DNA from 2 places in the Mesorhizobium sp. M6A.T.Cr.TU.017.01.1.1 genome. Region 1 is predicted to be linked to the other one. Evidence: predicted binding sites of a transcription regulator. Region 1 holds the regulator's gene; the other holds the start of a gene.
The links. The regulator PhoB, encoded in region 1, activates phosphate uptake and scavenging genes when phosphate is short. The targets are predictions, from matches to a motif close to TGTCATNNANCTGTCAT.

Region 1 (7,897 bases):
GTGTCAATGGCGACGTCGCCCGGCTGCATTCGCTGCCTGGCCAGCATGGCATGTTCCTGGCGCTTTTTGCCGCCGGTCCCGCGCTGCTTGCGATCGTGCTGTGGTCGATGGTGACGCCGGGAATTGAATCGTCGATCATTGCCGACCGCTTCTCCGCCGAGCTGTCGGGAATGGGCATTCCGCAGGTCGAAGCTTTCATCCGCGACGCTCGCGCGATGGCCTTTGGCGGGCTTGTCGGCTTCGCCGATCCCACGAAAGAGGCGGCCGCGGCCGTCTACAAATCGATCCATGCGACCAGCGCTTGGATCATCTGGGGGATCGCGCTCATACTGTCCGCGTCCGGATTTTACTGGGCCTATTCGCGCATCGCACAGGCCTACCGGGCGCGCCACGTGGTCGAGCGCGTTCTTCGCGCATTCTTGATCACCTGTTCGGCGGTCGCGATCCTGACGACGATCGGCATCGTCTTGTCGCTCATCTTTGAATCCTTGCGGTTCTTCCAACAGGTGCCGCTCTATAAGTTCCTGTTCGGCACGCATTGGTCGCCACAGAGCGCCTTCACCGGCGCCGGAGCGGAAGCCGGGGCGGTCAACCAGGACATTTTTGGCATGGTGCCGCTGTTTGCCGGCACGTTGCTCATCACCTTCATTGCCATGCTGGTAGCTGCGCCTATCGGGCTGATGGCTGCGATCTATCTTTCGGATTACGCCTCCAAAAGCGTCCGCGCGGTCGCAAAGCCGGTATTGGAAATCCTTGCTGGCATTCCGACCGTCGTCTACGGTTTCTTCGCTGCGCTGACGGTTGCGCCCTACTTCCGTGGTCTGGGCGAAAGCCTGGGTCTCAACGTTGCGTCAGAATCCGCGCTCGCCGCAGGCGTGGTCATGGGCATCATGATCATTCCCTTTGTTTCCTCGCTTTCCGACGATGTGATCAACGCCGTTCCGCAATCCCTGAGGGACGGTTCCGCCGGCCTCGGCGCGACCAAGTCTGAAACCATCCGCAAGGTGATCCTTCCGGCGGCCCTTCCGGGCATCGTTTCGGCGATGCTGCTCGCAGTCAGCCGCGCGATCGGTGAAACAATGATCGTGGTCATGGCCGCAGGGCTGGCGGCAAACCTCACGGCCAACCCGCTCGAAGCGGTCACAACAGTGACGGTGCAGATCGTGACGCTGCTTGTGGGCGATCAGGAATTCGACAGCGCCAAGACGCTTGCAGCCTTCGCGCTCGGCCTGGTGTTGTTCTGCATCACGCTTACCCTCAACATCGTCGCTTTGCGCGTCGTCCAGAAATACCGAGAGCAATATGACTGATGCGATCGCGTCATTCGGCGCCGGCAGACGGCCGGTCAGCATTCATACCGACGATGCCGCGAAGGCACGGCTGAAGGGCCGTTACCGCGCGGAAACGTGGTTCAAATGGCTTGGCGCCGCAGCCGTCGCGTTGGCCGGCTTGTTCCTTGTGCTGCTCTTGTCGACGATCGTCACGCAGGCGATCCCGGCGCTGCGGCAGAACTATCTGACGCTGCCGATCGATCTTTCGGCGGCCAAGGTAGACCCGGCGAAACTCGACGCCGTCAACTACGACGCCATCGCCCAGGAAGCGCTTACGGCAAAATTTCCGGATGTGACGAGCCGTCAGGACAAGCGCCTGCTGCGCGGACTGATTTCCACGGGCACAGGCGTGTTCCTGCGCAAAGATATCGCTGCTGATCCGGGGATGCTCGGAGGAACTGTGGACTACGCGGTTCCACTTGACGATTTTGCCGACCTTTATCTCAAGGGTTTGCTTGCCGACGTCGGTTCGGACGAGGCGATTTCGACAAGCGTCACGCCTTCGCAAAGCAGCGGCGACATCGATCTGACCTTCGGCGACGATGCCATGCTGGCGTTGGCGCGCGGCCATGGTGCGACCGAGGGCGAAAACGGCATGCTCACGCTGACGAGCGGCGCGTCGTCGCTGCTGGTCGCGTTCAATGGCGGCACGGTCAAGCTGACCGCGCTGTCGCCTGGGGCCAACGGAACGGCGGTCGCAAAGGGCACGGTGATCGAGGCGCTGGACAGCACGGCGCCAGCCGCGAGCGGCCAGGCATTCCTGCGGGTCATCGACACGCCGGAAGCATCGCGAAAGATTTCGGACAAGGTGATCGTCTGGCTCGATACGCTGAAGAGCGCCGGCCTGATCGAAAGCCGGTTCAACTCGATCTTCTTCTTCACCGGCGCAAGCCGCGAGCCGGAACTGGCCGGTATCTGGGGCGCGGTCGTCGGATCGTTCCTGACCATGATCGTAACGCTCGCCATCGCCTTCCCGATCGGCGTTTCGGCGGCGATCTATCTTGAGGAATTTGCGCCCAAGAACCGGCTGACGACGATCATCGAAGTGAATATCAACAATCTGGCGGCGGTGCCTTCGATCGTCTTCGGCCTGCTTGGACTTGCCGTATTCCTGAATTTCTTCGGCCTGCCGCGCTCGGCCCCGGTGGTCGGCGGCATGGTGCTGGCGCTGATGACCCTGCCGATCATCATTATCGCCTCACGCGCTTCGCTGCGCGCCGTGCCACCGTCGATCCGCGAGGCGGCGCTTGGCATCGGAGCGTCCAAGGTCCAGACCGTATTCCATCACGTCCTGCCGCTGGCGATGCCGGGTATCATGACCGGCACCATCCTCGGAATGGCGCATGCGCTGGGTGAAACCGCGCCGTTGCTGATGATCGGCATGGTCGCCTTCATCGTCGACATTCCCGGTGGCTTCACCGATCCCGCGACGATCCTGCCGGTGCAGATATTCATGTGGGCCGATTTTCCTGAAGCGGGGTTCCAGCAGAAGACTTCGGCGGCGATTTTGATTTTGCTGGTATTTTTGGTCATCATGAATGCCATCGCGGTGATACTGCGCAGGCGCTTCGAGCGGCGCTGGTAAGGAGTAGAGGATATGAACATCATGACGGAAGCCAGCGTCGAGCAGAAACTGAGTAGCGGAACCAACGAGCCTTCGATCAAGATGAAGGGCGAAAAGGTCTCCGTTCATTACGGCGAGAAGCGAGCTCTGTTCGACGTGGATCTCGATGTCCGCGAGAACCAGGTGACGGCGTTGATCGGCCCATCGGGCTGCGGCAAGTCGACCTTTCTGCGTTGCTTGAATCGAATGAACGACACGATCGACATCGCGCGGGTAAGCGGCAAGATCACGCTCGACAACGAGGATGTCTACGACCCGAAAATCGATGTCGTCGAGCTGCGAGCTCGCGTCGGCATGGTGTTCCAGAAGCCGAACCCGTTTCCGAAGTCGATCTACGAAAACGTCGCCTACGGTCCGCGCATTCACGGTCTGGCCAGGAGCAAGGCGGAGTTGGACGGCATCGTCGAATCGAGCCTGAAGAAGGCCGGCCTGTTCAACGAGGTCAAGGATCGCCTGCTCGAGTCGGGCACTGGCCTTTCCGGTGGCCAGCAGCAGCGTCTGTGCATTGCGCGCGCCATCGCTGTGTCGCCGGAAGTGATCCTGATGGACGAGCCTTGTTCGGCGCTCGATCCGATCGCCACCGCCCGTGTCGAGGAACTGATTGACGAACTGCGCCAGAACTACACGATCGTCATCGTCACCCATTCGATGCAGCAGGCAGCGCGTGTGTCGCAACGCACGGCGATGTTCCATCTCGGCTATCTGGTCGAGGAGGGCGCGACCGACAAGATGTTCACCAACCCCGACGACAAGCGCACCCAGGACTACATCACCGGCCGGTTCGGCTAAGCGGTCCGGCGAATTTTCGAGCACGAGGACAGTATCATGGGTGAACATACCGTCGCATCTTTCGACGAGGAATTGGAGCACATCGACAGGCTGATCCGCGACATGGACGAGCTCGCCGCCGCGATGGTCGCAGCGTCGATCCGCGCGTTGCTTGCGTCAGACAATGCGATGGCGCAGCGCGTCGTCTCGGATGACGCCATCATGGATGCGCGGCAGCGCGAACTCGACGACAGCGCGATCACGCTGATCGCCAAGCGGCAGCCGATGGCGCAAGACCTGCGCGCCGTGGTTGGCGCAATCCGGATGGCCGGCGATCTCGAGCGCATCGGCGACCTGGCCAAGAACATAGCCAAGCGGGTCAGCGCCGTCGGGCAGAGCGCCACGCCGCGTAATCTCTCGCACGGTATCGACGCGATGGCGGATCTCGTTCTCGAGCAGCTCCGCGGCGTGGTCGAGCACTATGTGTCGCGCAACGCCGGCGCGTTGAAAGAGCTGCGCGCCGCCGACGAGAAGATCGACGTGAAATACACGGCGGTTTTTCGCGAACTCCTGACCTACATGATGGAGGACCCGCGCAACATCACCGCCTGCACGCATCTTCTGTTCTGCGCCAAGAATCTCGAGCGTATCGGCGATCATGTCACCAACATCGCCGAAAACGCCTACTATGTCGTGACCGGGCAGCAATTGCCGGCGGATCGGCCGAAGCTCGACGAAACGACGATGTCGGCGTCGGCGACATGACAGGGGTAACCGGCCGATGATCGCGCCGCGCATCATGGTGGTGGAGGACGAAGAGCCGCTGGGCGTCCTCCTTCGCTACAATCTGGAATCCGAAGGCTATCAGGTCGAGGTGGTGACGCGCGGCGACGAGGCCGAAATCCGGCTTCAGGAAAACGTGCCCGATCTTCTGGTGCTCGACTGGATGGTGCCGGCGGTTTCGGGCATCGAGCTTTGCCGTCGCCTTCGGGTGCGTCCCGAAACCGAGCGGCTGCCGATCATCATGCTGACCGCGCGCGGCGAGGAAAGCGACCGGGTGCGCGGCCTCTCGACCGGGGCCGACGACTATCTGGTCAAGCCGTTCTCGACACCGGAATTCATGGCCAGGGTCAAGGCGCTGCTGCGCCGTGCCAAGCCCGAAGTGCTGTCCAGCGTGCTGAAGGTCGGTGACATCATGCTCGATCGCGAATCGCACAGGGTCTATCGCAAGAAGAGCGAGATCCGGCTCGGGCCGACCGAATTCCGGCTGCTCGAATTCATGATGCGGCACCCGGGTCGGGTGTTCTCGCGCAGCCAGTTGCTCGACAATGTCTGGGGCGAGACGATCTACATCGACGAGCGCACGGTGGACGTCCATGTCGGCCGGCTGCGCAAGGCGGTCAACAATGGCCGCATGCCCGATGTCATCCGCACCATCCGCGGCGCGGGCTATGCGATCAGGGAAGACTGAACAGACTGCCTGAATTCAAGCTGCGTTCTTCCATTCAGGCCACGTGCTTCCTGGCCGTGCCGGACTTCCCTTGCGCGCCCGGCGCGAAAATCTCCTGGTCGACGAAGCTCAGCGCCCGCATGGCGCAGCCTTCGCGGATCAGCGGCAGCTCGTTCGGCTCGGTGTCGAAGGAAATCGAACCCGAATACTGACCGCCGGCGGTCTGAGCGATGGCCTCGCGCAGGGCCGGCTCGATCAGGTCGAAGGCGGCAGCGCTGGCGCCGACCATGGCGACCGGCGCCGGATCGATCAACGCGAACAGGCTGCCGAGCCCGAAGCCGAGCGCTTCGCCGGCCTTGCGGTAGGCTTCGCGCTCCGGTCCGTCCGTCTGGCGCGCCCGGGCCGCCAGTGCCCGCATCTCGGCGTCGCTGACATCGGCGACCGGCTCGGCGTTCTCGCTCAACTGCCTTGCATTGCGCCAGATGGCGTAGTTGCCGGCATAGGCCTCGACGCAGCCGCGCCGCCCGCAGCGGCAAAGCGCGCCGCCCGGCCGGTGGATCATGTGGCCGAATTCGCCGCCTGAGGAATGGGTGCCGGTGAACAGTTCGCCCTTCAGCACCAGCCCCATGCCGATGCCGTGGGAGAGCAGGATGGCGATGAAATCGTCGCGGTAGCGATCCGGGTCGCGCCAGCGCAGCGCCACGGCCATCATGTTGCAATCGTTCTCCATGATGGCCGGGATGCCGAACTCACGTTCCAGAATGTCGGCGAAGGCAATGTTCGTCTGCGGCGTGATCGGCGACCACAACATGGCGCGCGCATGGGAATCGGTGATGCCCTGGATCGCCAGCGCGATGCGGGCGACGCTTTGGATATTGAGATCGGGATCTTCGAGCCGGCGCCGGACGATGGCGACACATTCGTCGATCAGCTCGTCGCGCGACATGGTCAGCGTGTCCAGCCGGCGCTGTTCCTCGGCGACCACTTCTCCAGCATAATCGATGACGGCGACCGAAAGGAAATTCAGCGACAACACGACGGCCAACACCGCCGCCGCTTCCGGATTGAGGCTGAGGCCGACCTGCGGCCGGCCGCGTTTCAGCGAAACGGTCTCGCTCGCCTTGCTCTCGGTCAGGATGCCTTCCTGGATGAGGTCGGAAGAGATCGCCGATATGGTCGAATGGCTGAGGCCGGTGGTCGCGGCGATCTCGGTTCGCGACGGCTGGCCTGCCCGGCGTACGGCCGAAATCACCATCGCCCGGTTGCGCCGACGCAAATCGTCATGACGGATTCCAACCGACATCCTTTGCTTCCTCCCTCTTGCCGTGGCCGCTCATGAACCGGAAGCCGTCGGTAGCGTCCGACAAATACTGGCAGAAGCAGAAGGCCCTGTCATTGTTTATTCCGGGGCTCGAAAAAAGTCGGCAGGGACATCAAAATCCATCAGAATTGATGTTGACAGCGCTTCGGCGTTGGACCAGTATTTTTTCGAGGCTCGAAAAAATAGAGCCTTTGTGCCGGCCTTCGGGCCAGTTTGGTCGCGCCGTATCGCGGCGCAGGGAGGACTATCATGAAGAGATTCGCAGCCGCCATCCTGGCGGGGGTCGCCATGTCGCTGACGCTCGCGTCGGTCGCACAGGCGAAGGACAAGGTCATTGGCGTTTCGTGGTCGAACTTCCAGGAAGAGCGCTGGAAGACCGACGAAGCCGCCATGAAGACAGCGATCGAGGCCGCCGGCGACAAGTATATTTCCGCCGATGCGCAGTCCAATCCCGGCAAGCAGCTGACCGATGTCGAGAGCCTGATCTCGCAGGGCGCCAACGCGCTCATCATCCTTGCGCAAGATGCGTCGGCCATCGGGCCGGCGGTGCAAAAGGCGCTGGACGAAGGCATTCCGGTCGTCGGCTATGACCGGTTGATCGAGAACAAGGACGTGTTCTATCTGACCTTCGACAACCAGGAAGTCGGCCGCATGCAGGCCCGCGAAGTGTTCAAGGTGGCGCCGGAAGGCAACTACGTCTTCATCAAGGGCTCGGGCGCCGATCCGAATGCCGATTTCCTGTTCGCCGGCTCCATGGAAGTGCTCAAGGATGCCATCGACAGCGGCAAGATCAAAAATGTCGGCGAGGCGTATACCGACGGCTGGCTTCCCGCCAACGCCCAGAAGAACATGGAACAGTTCCTGACCGCTAACGACAACAAGGTCGATGCGGTGGTTGCCGCCAATGACGGCACCGCCGGTGGCGTCGTCGCGGCGCTGACGGCGCAAGGCTTGGCCGGATCCGTCCCGGTGTCCGGCCAGGACGGCGACCATGCAGCGCTGAACCGCATTGCGCTCGGCACACAGACCGTATCGGTGTGGAAGGACGCGCGAGAGCTCGGCAAGAACGCCGCCGAGATCGCCTCGCAGCTTGCCGATGGCAAGCAGATGACCGACATTGCGGGCGTCAAGGACTTCACCACGCCGGGCGGCAATGCCGTCAAGTCGCTGTTCCTGACGCCGATTGCCATCACCAAGGACAATCTCAACGTCGTCATCGACGCCGGCTGGATCAAGAAGGACGAAGTCTGCGCGGGTGTCGCCGCGGGCAGCGTTGCGGCCTGCAACTGATCTGGATCATTTCGCAAGGAAACGAACGCCGCGGCTGTCAGGCCGCGGCGTTTTTCGAGAGGCTTTCCGCTTCAAATGACCGTGGAAAGCAAATAGCATTCTGTTCCGGCATC
Region 2 (7,897 bases), on a different contig from region 1:
TCTCCCCCCTTGCGGGGGAGATCGGCAGCTTCAACTCTGTGCGTAACCTGTGGGCAGGAAACGGGTGGTTTGCTCGCGCTGTTTCACCCATCTGATGGGCAGGACGAAGCCAGAGGAGGCAAAGCCATGACCATTCATTCGATAGGTTCGAGGGCAGCGGTCCGATCGGCGGAGACGCGCGTCGCCGCATATGATTGGCAGGCGTTGGCCGGGGAGATGAGCGGCTATGGCTGCGCGGTGATGGAAAAGCTGCTGACGCCGCAAGAATGCCGGGAGGTCGCCGGGCTTTACCCGGACGAGAGCCATTTCCGCAGCCATGTCCACATGGCGCGGCACGGCTTCGGCAAGGGCGAGTACCGCTATTTCCGCTATCCCTTGCCCGAGCTGATCGGCGGCTTGCGCACCGCGCTCTATCCGCGCCTCGCCGCGGTCGCCAATGACTGGAACCAGCGCATGAGCATCGCCCAGCGCTACCCGGACGAGCACGCCGCGTTCCTCGAGCAATGCCACGAGCAGGGCCAGACACGGCCGACGCCGCTTCTGCTGCAATATGGTACCGGCGACTTCAACTGCCTGCATCAGGATCTCTACGGCGATCTTGCCTTCCCGCTGCAGGTGGCAATCCTGCTGTCCGAACCCGGCAAGGATTTCACCGGTGGCGAGTTCGTGCTGACCGAACAGCGCCCGCGCATGCAGAGCCGGGCCGAGGTGGTGCCGTTGCGCCAGGGCGATGCGGTCGCCTTCGCGGTGCACAATCGTCCGGTCCAGGGCAGCAAAGGCAGCTACCGCGTCAATCTCAGGCACGGCGTCAGTAGGCTTCGCTCCGGCATGCGCCATACCGTCGGCATCATCTTCCACGACGCGAAGTAGGGCTGCGTAGACTTCCTTCTCCCCTTCTCCCCTTGTGGGAGAAGGTGGATTGGCGCGCAGCGCCAAGACGGTTGAGGGGTGTTGGACGGAGCGCCGTCGTTGCCAAGCTGGAACACCCCTCATCCGTCGCCTTCGGCGACACCTTCTCCCACAAGGGGAGAAGGGTGAGCGCGAGGCGCAACGTTGGAGCCCAGTCCTTCGGACCCCAATTCTTCATAGGAGTCCGAGGAACGGGCGGGACAAGTGATCGCGGAAAATCCGAATAAAAAAGATTCGCCCCACAAGATCTCTGTCATCCAATTGTTAACCAAGGTTCATACGATGAGCAATGTTGTCTCTCGGCCGGTGTGTGTTCGCCGGGCGGACGACTGTTGATATCTGCCAAGACTGAAAAGTAGATTTTTATTTGCGCAGTATAGTCGGGGATCGCCATGATGTTTCCAGCAAGCTTTGCGTCACTTCGGCGCAAATGGCCGAAGATAACGGGATCAAGTGGCGCCATCGCGCTGGCTGTTGCCTTGATGATCGGGGCCGCTGCGCAGGCTGAGCCTATTCGCGGCGCTGGATCGACACTGGCTGCCCCGATCATCGGCAAATGGGCAACGGCCTACGAGAGCGCCCGCGCAGATGGCGGCGACTATATCTCGCCCGATTGGAAGGTCGACTATGAGATCGTCGGCTCGCTCGCCGGCGTCCTGCGTCTCGACCAGCCGGACATGGACTTTGCCGCGACGGATGCGCCGATCAACGCCGCCGACCTCAGGAAAGCCGGCCGCCAACAGTTTCCGATCGTGATGGGCGCCATCGCCGTCGTCATCAATCTCGACGGCATTGGCCCGGGAAGCCTTCGCCTGACGGGGCCGCTTCTGGCCGACATCTATCTGGGCAAGATCCAGTCATGGTCCGATCCCGCGATCAAGGCGGCGAATCCGGATCTGACGCTGCCCGATCTTAGGATCAGCGTTCTTCACCGTAAGGATGGGTCCGGCTCGACTTTTGTGTTCACGGAGTATCTGTCGGCGGTCAGCGACGAGTGGAAGAGCAAGTACGGCGCCAACACACTGATCTCGTGGCCGCTCGGCGCCGATGCCGAAGGCACGCAGAACCTCATTCGAGCCGTGCATGACACGAAGGGGGCGATCGCCTATGCCGAATCCGGCCAGGCGCAGCGCGCCAGCCTTTCCTACGCACTGATCGAGAACAAATCCGGCAAGTTCGTCAAGCCGGAGCCCGACGGCGTGCAGGCTGCTGCGACGTCCATCGACTGGGCGCAAACGACCGATTTCTTCGCTTCGCTGACCGATCGAGACGGAGATGCCGCCTATCCGATCAGCACGGCTGTGTTCGCGGTCGTTCAGGTCTCGGGCCGTTCGGAACATCGCTATCGCCGCGTGCACGACCTTTTCCGGCTCGCCTTCGCGCAGGGCGCCGGCGACGCCACCGCGCTCGGCTATGTGCCGCTGCCGAAGGCGCTCGTCGACCAGGTCGAACAATACTGGGCGAGCCAAGCGCCCGTCGGAAACTGAGCTGAAGAGCCAGGCTGCCTCGCGCAGCACCTGAACTGAACGTCATATCGCGCCGTGGTAACGGCTTGTTGGGGACTGCGTGACATGGACATAGATATCTTCAAGGACATCCTCGTGCCGGTGATCGGGGGGTTGGGCATCTTCATGCTCGGCCTCGACTTCATGGCAAACGGCATCCAGGCGCTTTCGGTCAACCGGATGCGCGCCTTTCTCGCCAAGGCCGCCGGAACGCCGATCAAGGGCGTGCTGGCAGGAACGCTGATCACCGGCGTCATCCAGTCGTCGACGGCGATGAGCGTCATGGTCGTCGGCCTGGTCAATGCCGGCGTCATCGCCTTGAGGCCGGCGATCAGCGTGATCATGGGCGCCAATATCGGCACCACGCTCGGCAACGGGCTCATCGCCCTGCCGCTCGGCCCGCTTGGATTGATCCTGGCCGGCGTGTTCTCGCTGGTCTACTGCTTCGCCAAAAGCGAAAAGGTCAAGAACATTGCGCTCGCCTGCATGGGCTTCGCGCTGATCTTCTATGGCCTCAACCTGATGACCGGCGGCCTGCGCCCGCTTCGCAACCTGCCCGAAGTCATGGCGCTGCTGCAAACGCTGACGGCCGACTCCTATGTCAACCTTCTCAAATGCGTGTTCATCGCCGCCGGCGTGACCGCCATGATCCATTCGTCCTCGGCGACGATCGGCATTGTGATGGGCCTTGGCGCCGCCGGCATTCTCGACTGGACGACGGCCGTCGCCTTCTCGCTCGGCGCCGATCTCGGCACCACGATCACCTCGTGGATGGCTTCGCTCAATCTTTCGAAGAACGCCAAGCGGACCGCTTACGCGCACATCTCGTTCAACATCATCGGCGTGTGCATCACCATCCCGCTGTTCTTCGTCTCCATGCAGGTCCTGGAATGGGCCATGCAGTTCTTCGGCGGCGATCCCGCCATCCCGGTGATCGTCGACGGCAAGGAGACCTTCCCCCTGGTGCCGGTCGCGGTCGGCCTCTACTCGACCTTCTTCAACATCTTCAATACATTGTTGCTGTTCCCGTTCATCGGTGTGTTCGAGCGGATTTTGTCGCGTGTCGGCCACACGGATGCCGATGACGCGGAGGATTTCTCGACGCCGAGATTCCTCGACCGCAAGCTGGCCGGCGATTTTGCCAAGGCCGTTCCCGCCGTTCAGCAGGAAACGGCCCGTCACCTCGAGGCCGGCGCAATGTTCCTCGACATCGCACGCTCGTCCAAGAAGGCGCCGTCGGATCCGGGCGAGCACTATCTCGCAACCGACATTCTCAGCCGCGATATCCGTGCCTACACCGCCGAACTGATGAAGGAGGATTTGCCTTATGACCAGCTCGACCTGATCGCCAGCCTGATCGAGGAAGCCGACTTCACGGCTGCCTTGACGGAATCGATGCATCAGGTGGCACGCCGCGTCAGGCGCGAGAAGTTCAGCGGCCCGGCGCAGGCCATCGTCGACGTGGCGTTGAGCAAGCTCGATGTTTCGCTGCGGGAGATCTTGCCGACTTACGGCATCTCCAACCCGCAGATGCCGGCCGGCCACGTCAATCTGCCGGAGGTCGAGGAGCTGCGCGCCCGCACGCTGGCGCTCGGACCGAATGCTGGCGCTGCTGAGCGTGGCACGATCCTGGCCCTGCTCGGGTCGATCGAACGCGCGGAAATCCTGATCCAACGCATCGATGCCGAGCGCAAATCGATCAACCGGCAAAGCGTTCTCGCCCGTGCCTCGGCACGCAAGGAAGCCAGGCCGCACTCGATGGGCGATACCGGCCTCAGCCCGGTTCCGGCCGAGTAGCGGGAAAGCTGGGGGGGGCGGCGGGGCTGCCCTTTCCCTTCTCCCCTTGTGGGAGAAGGTGGATTGGCGCGTAGCGCCAAGACGGAAGAGGGGTGTTGGAAGGATCGCTGTTGGTGCCAAGCTGGAACACCCCTCATCCGACCGAGCTTCGCTCGGCCACCTTCTCCCACAAGGGGAGAAGGGAGAGCGAGGCGTCTTCGCTCAGCCCTGAAGCAGCGCCAGCTCTTCGGCGGTGAGGTGGCGTGCCTTGCCCTTGGCAAGGTCGCCGAGCTGCAATGGACCGATCGCCACCCGCACGAGGCGAAGCACTTCCACGTCATAGGCGCCGAGCAGCCGGCGGATGTGGCGGTTGCGGCCCTCGTCGAGGGTGATTTCGAGCCAGGCGGTGCTGCTGCCGCTGCGCAGGATTTCGATCGACCGCGCCGTCAAATCCTCGCCATCGACCGTGGCGCCGGCGCGCAGCCGCGCCAGCATGGCCTCGTCGGGCAGGGCGCCGATCTGCACGTGATAGATCTTGGCGACGTGCGAGGCGGGGTCGAGCAGGCGCTGGGCAAAGCGCGTGTCGTTGGTCATCAAAAGCAGGCCCTCGCTGGCCTTGTCGAGACGGCCGACCGGCGACACGAAGGGCAGGTCGAGTTCTGCCAGGCAATCATAGACGGTGCCGCGGTCCTGCGGGTCGTCGCGGGTGGTGACCAGGCCGCGCGGCTTGTTGATCATCAGATAGACCTTGCGCTCGGCGACGACGCGGCTGCCGTCGACCTCGATGCGGTCGCGGCCGGGATCGACGCGCATCGAGCCGTTGCGCACGATCTTGCCGGCGACCCGGACGCGCCCTTCGGCGACCAGGATCTCGGCCTGCTTGCGCGAGCACAGGCCGAGTTTCGACAGCGCACGGCAAAGGCTGACGCCGGGTGGACTCGCTCGGGGACGACTGGCGCCAGGCGAGGGGCGTGGCCGGCCGATGTTCGATCGTGGCGTCATGGTCTTGCGTGGTCGTTGCGGCAAAGGTCAGGACTTTCCCGCCAGCCCATCTCCAGCCTTGGCAAGCGTTTCCATGCCTTCGCTGAGGTGCTTTCGCAAGACGCGGACGGCTGCCTCGGCATCGCGGTGGCGGCAGGTCGTCAACAGATCGCGGTGCTCAGTCTGCGAGCGGCTGCGATAGTTGAGGTTGGACAGGAGAACGCGAACGTAGCGATCGGCCGCATTGTGGTGGGCTTCGATGAGGCCAAGAAGACGGGCGTTGCCGCAGGCGCTGTAAAGGGCCAGGTGAAAGGCACGGTTCAGCGTTCCCCAGCGGCCGACATTCGGCTCGGCGTCGATCTGGTTGAGCACATAGCCGGCCTCGTCGAGCTTCTCCTTGCCGAGGTTCGGCACCGAGAGCCGCAGCGCTTCGCTTTCGAGCAATGCGCGGACCGCAAAGATCTCCCGGATCTCGGCAGCGTCCATCCTGGCGACATGCGCGCCCTTGGTCGGATGGATCGAAACGATGCCTTCGGCTTCGAGCTGGCGAAGCGCATCGCGAACCGGCATGCGGCTGAAGCCGAAGCGCTCGGCAAGATCGTCCTGACGCAGTGGCGTGCCGGCCGCCAGACTGCCGTCGGCGATCGATTCGCGCAGCACATTCGCCACCTGCTCGGCCACCGTCAGCGGTTTCTGCATCAAGCCCTCGCCAAGTCCGCTCACTCGATTCTCCTTGTCACTTGGACCCTGCCTAACAGAAAGCAGCTTGTCTGGATATCTGGATACTCGTATACGAGTATCCAGATATCCCATATATCCGCAGGGGGAAACTCCATGTCGCTCGCATCGGGCCGCTCAGCCAAGCAACCGGGCTCCTATAACAGACCGGTCGACGCCGTCGTCATCGGCGGTGGCATCGCCGGTTGCACGCTGGCCTGGGAGTTGGCGTCCAGAGGCGTCAAAACGGTCGTTCTCGAACAGGCCGTGATTGCCGCCGAATCGTCGGGACGCAACACCGGCACCTTGCTCAGCGGCCCGCAGACGCAAGTGGTCGAGATGCTCGACGCCTGCACGGCGATCTATGAGGAGCTTTCTCAAGGAGCGGTGCCCTTCGAGTTCTCGGCGATAGGTCACCTGCTCATCTCGGAAGACGAGGCCAGCTTCGAGGCGGCCGGCACTGTCGCCGATCGCTACCGGGCCGCCGGTGTCGCCATGGAGAAGGTCACCGGCGCGGAGCTCGCGCGGGACCATCCGCGCATCGGCTTCAAGGTGGCGGGCGGCTATAGCGTCGGCCGCGCCTGGACGCTGGAGCCGATGGGGGCGACGCATGCCTTCGCCCACGCTGCCCGCGAGGCCGGTGCCGCGATCCGGACAGGGCTTCGCGTCGCCCAGATTTTCTCGAAGGGCGGCAAGGTCCAGGGCGTGCTGACGGATCAGGGGATCATATCAGCCGATCTCGTCTTCATCGCCAACGGGCTGTGGATGTCGGACCTGCTGCGGCGAACCGTCGGCGACGGGCCGCTGCCTAGCCTGCCGTTCACAGCCGGCCGCGGCTGGCTGATCCAGTTGGGCAAGCTCGACTTCGAGCTGCCGTGGATCGTCGAGGAACTGACATGGCCGGACCAGGAGGAACTGGGAAAGCGGATGAGCCTCGCCGGCCTTGCCGACGTCGCCGAACAGCGGGACGACCAGCCGGCCGTCGAGGCCATCTGCCTCAATCCGATGCGTGGCGGCGATGCGCGGCTCGGCGCATCGGTCCAGCCGGCTTTTCACGACTTGGTTCGCAACACCGATATGGCGAGCCGGATCGCCAGCCGCACGCTGCGCATGCTGCCCGGTCTTGGCTCGCCGCGGGTGAGCAACGTCTATCCCGGCAACCGGCCGATGCTCTCCGACGGTCTGCCGGTTGCCGGCAAGACTGCCATCGAAGGCCTGTTCGTGCATGGCGGCATGGGTTCGATCGGCATGCATGCCGCGCCGGCGACGGCGCGCTGGCTGGTGGACGCGGTGCTTTCCGGCGATGGCAACCCGACGCAGCAATGGCTGCGCCCAGACCGCTTTCCCGGCTGGGGGCGATGAGTGCCTGCCGTGCCTTCGTTGCGAAAGAGCGCCTCCGGACATCATGGCAAGGTTGGCGGGACAGCGCCCCCTCTGTCCTGCCCTCTTTGCCAAAACTTGGCATCTCCCCAATCGAGGGGGAGATGCTTCGCCGACGGCGCTTCTTTTTCGAGGTTGGCGATTGACGTGGTGCCTGGCTGATCGCCAGGGGTGCCACGATCGTCAATTCGCCCTGGGGTCGTCCAGCATCTCGACAACGAAAGACGCGGCAATCAGGTCGTCGGCATCGAGGCGTAGGGAGCCTTCACTTCCTCCCATGACGGCGGCGACCTTCTGAAAGGTTTTCATCTCGTGCTCGGTAATCCGGGCGCTCTGCATCCTGGCTTTGAGATCAGCGACGCGCAGCCCCAATGTGTGGGACGTTCCAATTTCTCGGTTCGACATGACAACATGCTCCTCCCCAACCCATGCTCTTGCCTCCCCACCGATATTCGCCCGTCGCCAAGTTTGCCTAAATATGAGGCACGGCGAATACAGCGCCCCGAACGCGTGGTGCGAGGGAAGGTTCCAGCGCGACATGGTCACGAAATAATACGGGCCGGCCGGTCCGACAGGCTAACCGCAAGAGGGTGGCAGGTCGCTGGACGGGCCGGTGGTTTTCTTCGATC

Region 2: the regulator PhoB is predicted to act here: its motif matches at 1,161-1,177, upstream of pstS (phosphate ABC transporter substrate-binding protein PstS).

What each region holds. Positions count from the first base shown of each region.
Region 1 is NZ_RZTA01000003.1:28,687-36,583, forward strand. Features, by position in the region: gene pstC (phosphate ABC transporter permease subunit PstC) at 1-1,310, shown strand, start outside; gene pstA (phosphate ABC transporter permease PstA) at 1,303-2,916, shown strand; gene pstB (phosphate ABC transporter ATP-binding protein PstB) at 2,929-3,744, shown strand; gene phoU (phosphate signaling complex protein PhoU) at 3,781-4,488, shown strand; gene phoB (phosphate regulon transcriptional regulator PhoB) at 4,505-5,194, shown strand; gene EOB36_RS01550 (ROK family protein) at 5,229-6,476, opposite strand; gene xylF (D-xylose ABC transporter substrate-binding protein) at 6,744-7,784, shown strand.
Region 2 is NZ_RZTA01000001.1:87,072-94,968, forward strand. Features, by position in the region: gene EOB36_RS00430 (2OG-Fe(II) oxygenase) at 127-870, shown strand; gene pstS (phosphate ABC transporter substrate-binding protein PstS) at 1,302-2,396, shown strand; gene EOB36_RS00440 (Na/Pi symporter) at 2,481-4,211, shown strand; gene EOB36_RS00445 (pseudouridine synthase) at 4,413-5,192, opposite strand; gene EOB36_RS00450 (GntR family transcriptional regulator) at 5,220-5,870, opposite strand; gene EOB36_RS00455 (FAD-dependent oxidoreductase) at 6,006-7,250, shown strand; gene EOB36_RS00460 (hypothetical protein) at 7,452-7,673, opposite strand.